One region of the Novosphingobium sp. BL-S-34 genome, then DNA from elsewhere that is predicted to be linked to it. Evidence: riboswitches for the same ligand, from Rfam matches in the RefSeq annotation. Region 1 holds a riboswitch; the other holds the start of a gene.

Region 1 (4,747 bases):
CCGAGATCCGGTGCTGCGCCTTGATCGGCTTGACCTCGGCATCGTAGGCGGCAACCGTATCGATCAACGGCTCCCGCTTCACCATGTCGAGATCGTCGGCGCCTTCGCCATAGATCAGCACGATCTGCTTCGAGCGTTCGGTAATGTAGATGCCGTGCGCCTGGGCGGGCAGTGCGGGTGCGAGCAGCAGAGCGGTGAGGATCGCGGCTTTCATGGCAGTCTTCATCATGCACATCCTTGCTCGAGTTCGGCGGACGAGACGGGTCTTGCCGGCCATCACAGGCCGACCGTGATGCTGGCGATCGCGCTGAGCGGCGCGCCGGGATAAAGATTGCTGCCGAAGCCGCGCTCGGCGTATTCCTTGTCGAACAGGTTGTTGACGTTGACCTGCAGCTTCACGTTCTCCGCCAGCGGATAGTAGGCCAGCAGGTTCACCGTTGCGTAAGAGCGGATGTAAGGCGCGGTCGCCGCAGTGCCGGCGATGCGCCCACCGACGTAAGTGACGCCAGCACCCGCGCCGAGCCCCTTGAGGGCGCCTTCCTGCACTTCGTAGACATTGAGCAGGCTGGCCGAATGGCGCGGCGTGTTGGGCAGGCGCTGACCCAGCCGCAGGCGATTGTCCCTGGTCACTTCGGCATCGGCGAAGACATAGCCGCCCACGATCCGCCATGCTCTGGTCAGGTTGCCCGTGATCGAGAAGTCGATGCCCCGGCTGCGCACTTCGCCGGCGGCGATACTGTAATCCAGATTGTCCGGGTCAGTGGTCGCGACGTTCTGCTTGGTGGTGTGGAACAGCGCCGCCGTTGCGCTCAGCCTGCCGTCCAGCAGTTCCAGCTTCACACCGGCCTCGTAGCTGGTGCCGCGTTCCGGCGCGATGACATTGCCGTTCACGTCTGCTGCGGTGTTCGGCTTGTTGGAGCGGGCATAGCTGCCGTAGACCGAAACTTGCGGGGCCAGCACGAAGACCGTCCCAAGGCGCGGCGTAAATACCGTCTGCTCGAACGCAGAAGTGACCCCGTTGCGCAAGTTCAGGTTGTCGCTCTCGTATCGCTCCAGTCGTCCGCCGACCAGCAGCTTCAGCCAGGGTAGCAATGACACCTGGTCCTGGGCGTAGCCCGCGAATGTGCGCGTCTGGGTGCGGATGCTGGTGAAGGTACCGTTCAGCGGCGGGATTGCGGAGCCATAGACCGGCGCCAAGATGTCCAGCGTGAAGGGCGACAGCGTCGGGCTCGAATTGCGGATGACCTCGGTATAGTGGAAGGCCTCGAACTCGGCGCCCAGCAGCACTTCGTGCTCGACGCTGCCGGTGGCGAACTGGCCTGTCAGGTTCACCTGTGCATCCAGATCGCGCCACCGTAAGGTACGCTCGCTATAAGTGCGCACCAAGGTGCGGCCATCTGCGCGCAGACTGGAGGCCTGGATGCCGGGGCCGCCCAACTCGCCATTGTAATACTGGGCGCCCGCCCGCAGCTTCCAGTCGGGCGCCAGCTTGTATTCCGCGACGAGGCTGCCAAGGCCATTGCGCACGCGCCACCGGCCGACGGACGGCTCGCCGAAGAACCGCGAAGCGGGAATGGCGATGTCGAGCTGGTTGCTGAAAGCGGGATTGCCGCGGTCCAGCGGGGTCTTCACCTGCACGAACTCGCTGCTGAGAATGAAGGTCAGGCCCGGCGAGGCATCCCAGGCGAAGACCGGCGCGACCACGATGCGGTCGGACTGGACATGATCGCGGAAGCTGTCGCCACCTTCCACGGCCGCGCCGAGGCGGTAGCGCACGGTCTTTGCCCTATCGATGGGACCGGTGGCATCGACCGTTCCGCGCCAACCGCCGAAGCTGTCGATCCGGCCGCTGACGGTCTGGGCCATCCTGTCGGCAGGTACGCGCGAAACGATGTTGAACGTGCCGCCCGGATCTCCGCGACCATACAGCAGGGCGGCGGGGCCACGCAGCACCTCCACGCGCTCGACGGCGATGGAGTCCGGTGCCGGCGGATAGCCGCGGTTCATCGGAAAACCGTTGCGGAAGTATTCCGAGGTTGTGAAGCCACGCAAGTTGTAGTCGGTGAGACCAGTGCCCCCGAAGTTGTTGCCGCGCGTGATGCCGCCGGCATAGGCTAGCACGTCCTCGACACGGTTCGCTTGCAGATCGTCGACCACCTGCCGCGTCAGCACGGTCACGGACTGCGGCACTTCGAGTAAGGGCGTGTCCGTGCGCGTAGCGCTGCTGGAGCGGGTGACGTTGTAGGCGCCGGTCTTGCCCGTGACGACGATCGTATTGTCGGCGGGCTCGGTCTCGGCAGCACTCGCCATCGCCGGAACCGCCGATAGTGCGAGGCTTCCTGAAAGCAGCGCGGTCTTGGTACTCTGTCTCAATGCAATCCCCCGAGGCGTCGAGCAACACCGGGCAGGAGGCGTCCGCGCGAACGGTCGGCACGCGCGGTGGCCGGACACCCCAAAGGCGGCTGACGCACGACACCGATGCGGCCTCCGCCGCATTCTCGTCGCTCAGACGGAGAAAACTGACCGTGCCAAGACCATCCCCTGGGTCAGGCAAGAGCGACCGGTGCGACGGCAGGTCTCCTGGCTTGCGGGTCACAGCTTGATGCACGGCCTTCCCAGGCCTCGCAGGATTTAGCGTCCGGCCCAGTGGCTGGCGGCTCGGGCATTTCCCGTCCGCACATGTGCATCGCGCTCGCCGCTCACAGTTGCAGGGACAGCCTCGGATTCAAAGGCGCGGAGCCCTCTCACCGTGTTCCCTTTTAAGCCTTTTTCAAGGCACCGACGCGATCAGCCCGGGAGCTGAAGCTCTCAGGCCCGGTCGGCGATATCTGTGATGATCTCAATTCGCAATAGCATAAACGCTGCCTGGAATATCGGTATCTGCCGGCAGTGATGCTTTCGGGAATGATCGTCTGGGCGAACGACGGGTTTCCAACTCACTGCTCGCGATAGCGCAGCGCTTCAGCCATGGTCTCGCGTTGCATTATTGAATTTCACTCAGTGCTGCATGTTCATCTTTCAGGCTAATGCATGATGGCGCCCGCGCCTAGATGGTGGCCATGACGTTTTCGTTGCCATGCCCACCGGCCTTACGCCGCCTCGATGCGCAAATTGGCGCGCTGCCTGCCAGACGCATGGCGCCTGAAGCCAATAGCCTTCTCAAAGACAAAGCTCGCGGTCGAAGGGCCTCGCTTCCCAATGGAGACATCCCATGCCCAGACATGAGCCGTTCGGACATCAGGCCTGGCACCAGGCCTGGGCGTCTTCAGGAACCACCCGGCGTTCCATTCTGCAACTCTCTGCCGGCGCAGCTGCACTTGGCTTCCTTCCCTTCACCATCCCATTCGCGGAGGCACAAGACATCTCCAACGGCGCAGACAATCTCTACGTGAGTGACCGCGTCACGATCGAGAAAGTCACTTTCAGAAACCAATACGGCATGACCGTCGTAGGCAATCTCTTCATGGCCGACGATCTGGACCGAGGCCGCCGCCACGGCACGCTTGTCGTCGGCCATCCAATGGGCGCGGTGAAGGAGCAGAGCGCGAACTTCTATGCCACCAGGATGGCGGAGCAGGGCTTCGTCACCAATTGATCAGGCGCCCCAGCGAGCGGTGCCTCTGCCGTGCTGCCGAGCATCGACATGGCACGCAGCAGCAGATCCGCGCATTCAAGGTAAAAGCATGCATGTTTCGATAACCACGACCGCGGATGACGCGGGGCCCGGCGCTGCACCATGGAGTGCAGTTCTGGCAATGACACTGTGTGCTTTCGTGCTGGTGTCGTCGGAGTTTCTTCCGGTGAGCCTCCTTACTCCGATGGCGCGCGACATGATCATCAGCGAAGGGCAGGCCGGACAGGCCATTGCCGCGTCCGGTCTGTTCGCTGTTCTGACCAGCCTTTCGATATCGTCGCTCACGCACAAGCTCGATCGCAAACTTGTGATCCTGTGGTTGACGGGGCTTATGATCGTATCCGGCGCCATCGTCGCCTTCGCCCCGAGCTATCCGGTGCTGCTGGCTGGGCGGGCCGTTCTCGGAATCGCAATCGGCGGTTGCTGGTCTATGTCGACGGCAGTGCTCATGCGCATCTCGAATGGAGCGTTTTTTCCACGGGCCATCGCGACGCTTCAGGGCGGCAGTGCATTGGCGACGGCCGTGGCGGCGCCGATGGGCAGTTTGCTCGGCTCTGTCGTGGGCTGGCGCGGCGCATTTTTCTGTCTTGTTCCGCTCGCGGCGCTGGCGCTGATATGGCAGGCAGTCGGCCTTCCCAGGCTTCCTGCGCAGCACGGATCGCGGCAAGCGAGCGTCATCACCCTTTTGAGCAAGCCCGGCATTTTCATCGGACTGATCGCCGTAGCTGTCCTGTTCATGGGGCAGTTCGCCCTCTTCACCTACCTGCGCCCGTTTCTCGAAACCGTCACCCATGTCGACATATCCTGGCTATCGATCATCCTGCTGTTGATCGGCCTGTCGGGCCTTGCCGGAACGGCCGCTATAGGGCCGCTCGTCGCAATGAACCTGCGCAGGGTGCTCGTGGTCATACCGGGCTTGATGGCTGGCGTGGCCCTTGCATTGGCAAGCTTCGGTGGCTCGTTCTGGCCGACCGTCCTGCTGCTTGCGGCATGGGGCCTGATTGCCACACCGGCGCCGGTAGGATGGTTTACCTGGCTCTCTCAGGTGCTTCCCGATGATGCCGAGGCCGGCGGCGGATTGATGGTCGCTGTCATTCAACTGGCCATCACGCT
Region 2 (4,747 bases), 760 kb from region 1:
CCACGCGCTGCCCCTCGGCCGCGAGCGAAAGCGCATGGGCCGCGCGCTCCAATTCGACGCGGTTGTCGCTGGCATGGAAGCGCAGGCCCGCGCGCGGCGCCACCCGGGCGACATAAGGGCCGTAGCCGATCACGTCGGTGGCGGCATCCAGGGCCGCAGAGGCCTCGGGCGTGACGAGCGCCTCGTCGCCCGGCCCCAGCCCGGCGATGGCGAGCCAGCCGCTCATGGCCGGCGCCCCTGTCCGTGGATCAGCAGGATCGAGAAGTAGGGCGTCACGGCTTCCGCCTCGGCGAGCGGCGTCACCCGCTGCTCGGCCATCGCGGCATGCTCCACCAGCCAGGCCTCCCCCTCGCGCCCGGCAGCGATGACGGCGCGGCGCAGCTTGGCCAGGTTGCGGCCGATCTTCATGACCACGAGCGCGTCGGTATCGCGAATGCGCCGCGCCAGATCTGCCTCCGGTAGCGTGGCGGTGAGGACGGTGAGGACATCGTCGCCCCAGGTCATCGGCGCGCCGCATGCCGTCCAGGCGCCCGACATTCCGGTGATCCCCGGCACGACGGCGACCGGCACCGGTGCCGGCCCTGCATGGCCCCCTGCTTCGGCCAGGCGGGTATAGAGGTGCATGAACGAGCCGTAGAAGAAGGGGTCGCCCTCGCAGAGCACCACGACATCCTCGCCCTCGCGGACGAGCTTCGCCAGTTGCTCGGTCCAGCTTGCGTAGAAGCGGGAAAGGCAGGCGTTGTAGCGCGGGTCTCCCAGCGGAATCTCCGTGGTCACCGGATATTCCATCGCATGCTCGACGACATCGGCGCGGAGCATGCCCTCGACGATCCGCCGCGCCTGACCGGGCCGGCCGGCCTTGCGGAAATAGGCGACATGCCTGGCTCCGCGCACCAATCGGTCGGCGCGAACGCTCAGCAGGTCCTGCGCGCCGGGGCCCAGTCCGACGCCGTGTACGGTTCCCACGCTCATTCCGCGCTGCTCGCGATGGCGTTGACCGCGGCCACGGTGATCGCGCTGCCGCCCAGCCTTCCTTCGACGATGCAGCAGGGCACCGGGCAGGCATCCCAGAGGGCGGCCTTGGACTCGGCCGCCCCCACGAAGCCGACGGGACAGCCAATGATCGCTGCCGGGCGCGGGCAATCGGGGTCCTCCAGCATGTCGAGCAAGTGGAACAGCGCGGTGGGCGCATTGCCGATGGCCACCACGGCCCCGCCAAGGTGCGGCGGCCAGAGTTCGAGCGCCGCCGCCGAGCGGGTATTGGCCATCGCCTGCGCCATTTGCGGGACTTGCGGATCCTGGAGCGTGCAGATCACCGCATTGTCCGCGGGAAGCCGGGCGCGAGTGATCCCTTCGCCCACCATGCGCGCATCGCACAGGATCGGCGCACCCGCCTCCAGCGCCGCCATCGCCGCGCGGGCGAATCCGGGCGAGAAGCGGATGTGCCGCGCCAGCTCCACCAGCCCCGAGGCGTGGATCATGCGGACCGCGATGCGCTCCTCGTCAGCGGGAAAGGCGGCGAGGTCCGCCTCGGCGCGGATCGTCGCAAACGACTGGCGATAGATGGCCGCGCCATCCTTTTCGTAGATATGCGCCATTCATGAGGCTCCGAAATGAGCAAGGACATGGTCGGGAGAAAGGCCGCCCAGCGTCGGCGGGTCGCCCGCGCGGCCACGGAGGGCGAGGTCGAAGACGCCGTCGCGCCCGGTCAGGACCACGTCGCTCGGTCGTGCGCGCGCGCAGCCTTTCGCGCAGCCGGAAACGTGCAGGCGCCCGGACACATGCGGCGCCAACCGGCGCGCCAGTTCGCGCGTTTCGACCGTCGCCTGCGGGCATGTCGGCGCGCCCGGACAGGCATCGGCGCGCAGCAGCGGGTCGCCGGGATCGCGAATGAAGCCGTCCACCGGCTCTCGCACCTCGGATTCGGCCAGAAGCTGCCGCCAAGACGTAACGCGAAGCGCCGCAGCGCCGGTCGCTGCCATCAGCCGCACCATTGCCTCCCCCTCGATCCGCCCGAACGGCACCCCGTAGCCATGCGGCGCAGCGGCTCCGACGGCGGGACGGCCATCCCCCCGCGCCCATTGTGGAAGAGCGGCCGTGTGGCGCCAGGCCCGGCGGGCAGCGGCGCCGCCTGTCTCCACGAACCAGTGCGCGAGCGCGATCAGGCGGTCTGTGGCCTCTTCCGGCAGGATGGAAACCCCGCTCTCGCGCCCGTCGAGGCGGAGCAGCAGGCCGCCGGCTTCCGCGCGCTCGATGCGGAAATCCGCAGGGCTGTCCAGCAGCGTGGCGACGGGGCCGGCATCGACCGCGATGCCCATCTTTCCGGGCAATTCGGGCAACTCGCCCAGACGGCCCAGGAGTTCTTCCGCGATCCGCGCGGTATCGTCCCCGCGATCCCAGCCGGGTGCGACAAGGAGGTTGCGCCGCCCCTCCAGAGCAGCGTCGGAATCGACCAGGCCCCGGTCGACCAGGGCGCGCAGCAGATCCTGCCAGCCCTGCTCGCGGACACCGCGGATCTGGAGATTGGCGCGATTGGTGATGTCTATCGCACCGCTGCCGAAACGGCGCGCCAGATCAGCAAGCACCGCGATCTCGGCCGCGGTCAGGCGCGCCAGCCGGGGCTTCACGCGCACGATCAGCCCGTCTCCGGCCATCATCGGACGCCAGGCATCCGGGCACCATCCGCGCAAGGCGAAGCCTGTCATCGGGACGCGCGTTTCATCCTGCCCCACGGCATCATCCTCTCGCGCGCAGCGACGATGACCGGGGCTTGCCGACGGGCGTCGGTCCGCACGCAACGACGGGCGGGCGCGATGAACGCCCGTCCTGCGCGCCGATGCAGCCCCAGCCGCACGGCTTCGTCGCTCACGCGGAGTACCGAGCCTTGGCCTATCCCTGGGCCAGGGCAAGAGCGACCGATGCGCCGGCAGGTCTCCTGGCTTGCGGGTCAAAGCGCGATGCTCGGCCTTCCCGGTCCGTGGCGCCGGGCGCCCGCGATCCAGTGGCCGGCTCCCCGGGGGAAGCCACGGCATCTTGCTCACCGCTCACAGTTGCAGGGACAGCCGCGGATTCGAGGGACGAACCCTCTCACCGCGTTCCCTATTAAGCCTCGTTCGAGGCACCGGCGCGATCTTGCCCGCCGATCCTGACGGATCGGGCGGGCACCGGGGCGCTAACGCAGGAAATGCCGATCCGCAAGTCTCATGGAGCCACGTCCAAACAGGGACGCGCGCCGGGAACGTGGTTAGAGACCCCCGGTCAGCGGTAGCTCAGCTTCGGGAAGAAATCTCCGCGCCCCTCGGGCAGCAGGTCCAGCAAGCCCCAGACCGGGTCCAAAGCATCCAGCGAGCGATGGTGCTGGTCCGGCTCCTCCGGGGCGTAGAGCAGTTCGCCGCCCCAAAAATGCCGAACCTCGCCGCCGTCCTTACGGAAGACATTGATCATCGGCTCGTCCCAGTCCTTTCCGTCCTCGTACCCGCGCTCCTGGCGCATGGCGGGGGTTACGCCGGCCGTGTTGCCGAAATAGTCCCGTGTGTAGCTGCTGCCTTCGGCCGAGAGGAACCGGAGATGCGGCCAGCGGCGCTCACGCGCCCAGGCCACCAGACGGGCCAAAGGCGAACGGGCGACGACGTAGAACGCCGCAGCCTGCGGGACATGCCGTGCGGCCCCGTCCAGCCCGTCGAGCAGATGCGTGCAACCGGTGCAAGGCTCGTCGCGCTCGGGACCGAACATGTAGCTGTAGAGGATCAGGCTGGGCTTCCCCGCGAACAATTCCGACAGCCGCACCTGCTCCGGGCGCTGATGATCCCCGACGCGTTCGAAGACGTAGTCCTCCTTGATCGTCCCGCCGGGGGGCAGCGCCCGGCGCATCGCCGCAACCGTTTCCGTCTGGCGGCGCAGGTCCATTTCGGCATCGAGCAGTTCGTTGCGCGCGCGGCGGTATTCGGCGCTTTCGTTGGGAAAACTGAGATGTTCCATGATCGGGCTCCTCCCTCCGGTTGCTCCCCTGACGCTCGCAGCCTGAACGCCCGAACGAAGGCATGAGTTCACGCAAAGGAGCGGCAAATCGCCGCCCCCTTCCGGCAACGCGGCAAGCCCCTGACGCAAGGCGATATTCCGACCCCGTGCTGTCATGATCCGGGGCTAGTCGCGCAAGGGACACACCCTGCCGCCCCGCCAGGAGGCGGGATCATGGCCGCAGCGCCGCGCTTCTGCACGGGGTACGCTGCCCGCGATCCCTGCCTTAAGCCCGGAGATTACCGCGATGAACCACCACCCGGCCGAAACCACCCTGTCCCGCCGCGGCATGCTCCTTGCCGGCGCTGGGGCAGGCGCCGCCACGCTTCTCGGCCAGGGCCCCGCACTGGCGGCGCCGCAGAATTCGGTCGCGCATACTGGAGGCGCGCGCAAGAAGCCGCTGGTGATCGGCCACCGCGGCTGCTCGGCGCTGCGGCCAGAGCACACCCTGGCGTCCTACGCCAAGGCCATCGACCAGGGCGCGGACTTCGTGGAGCCGGATCTCGTCTCGACCAAGGACGGTGCCCTGATCGCCCGGCATGAGAACAACATCGCCGAAACTACCAATGTCGCGGAGCATCCCGAATTCGCCCAGCGCCGCACGACCAAGGTGATCGACGGGGAAAAGGTCACCGGCTGGTTCACCGAGGATTTCACCCTCGCAGAGATCAAGACCCTGCGCGCAGTCGAACGGCTCGGCGCCATGCGCCCCGAAAGCAAGAGCTACGAC

What was found. A riboswitch is a leader RNA that binds a small molecule or an ion and turns the genes downstream of it on or off. The one in region 1 is predicted to bind cobalamin.
Region 2: it holds a riboswitch for cobalamin, as region 1 does, so the genes downstream of both, AC1VV3_RS19930 (cobalamin biosynthesis protein CobG) here and AC1VV3_RS16825 (TonB-dependent siderophore receptor) in region 1, are expected to answer to the same signal.

The regions. Positions count from the first base shown of each region.
Region 1 is NZ_CM166473.1:627,771-632,517, forward strand. It holds gene AC1VV3_RS16820 (DUF4198 domain-containing protein) at 1-226, opposite strand, end outside; gene AC1VV3_RS16825 (TonB-dependent siderophore receptor) at 277-2,310, opposite strand; cobalamin riboswitch at 2,554-2,798, opposite strand; gene AC1VV3_RS16830 (alpha/beta hydrolase) at 3,212-3,595, shown strand; gene AC1VV3_RS16835 (MFS transporter) at 3,756-4,747, shown strand, end outside.
Region 2 is NZ_CM166473.1:1,385,488-1,390,234, forward strand. It holds gene cobJ (precorrin-3B C(17)-methyltransferase) at 1-226, opposite strand, end outside; gene cobI (precorrin-2 C(20)-methyltransferase) at 223-972, opposite strand; gene AC1VV3_RS19925 (precorrin-8X methylmutase) at 969-1,598, opposite strand; gene AC1VV3_RS19930 (cobalamin biosynthesis protein CobG) at 1,599-2,732, opposite strand; cobalamin riboswitch at 2,909-3,136, opposite strand; gene AC1VV3_RS19935 (DUF899 family protein) at 3,259-3,978, opposite strand; gene AC1VV3_RS19940 (glycerophosphodiester phosphodiesterase) at 4,265-4,747, shown strand, end outside.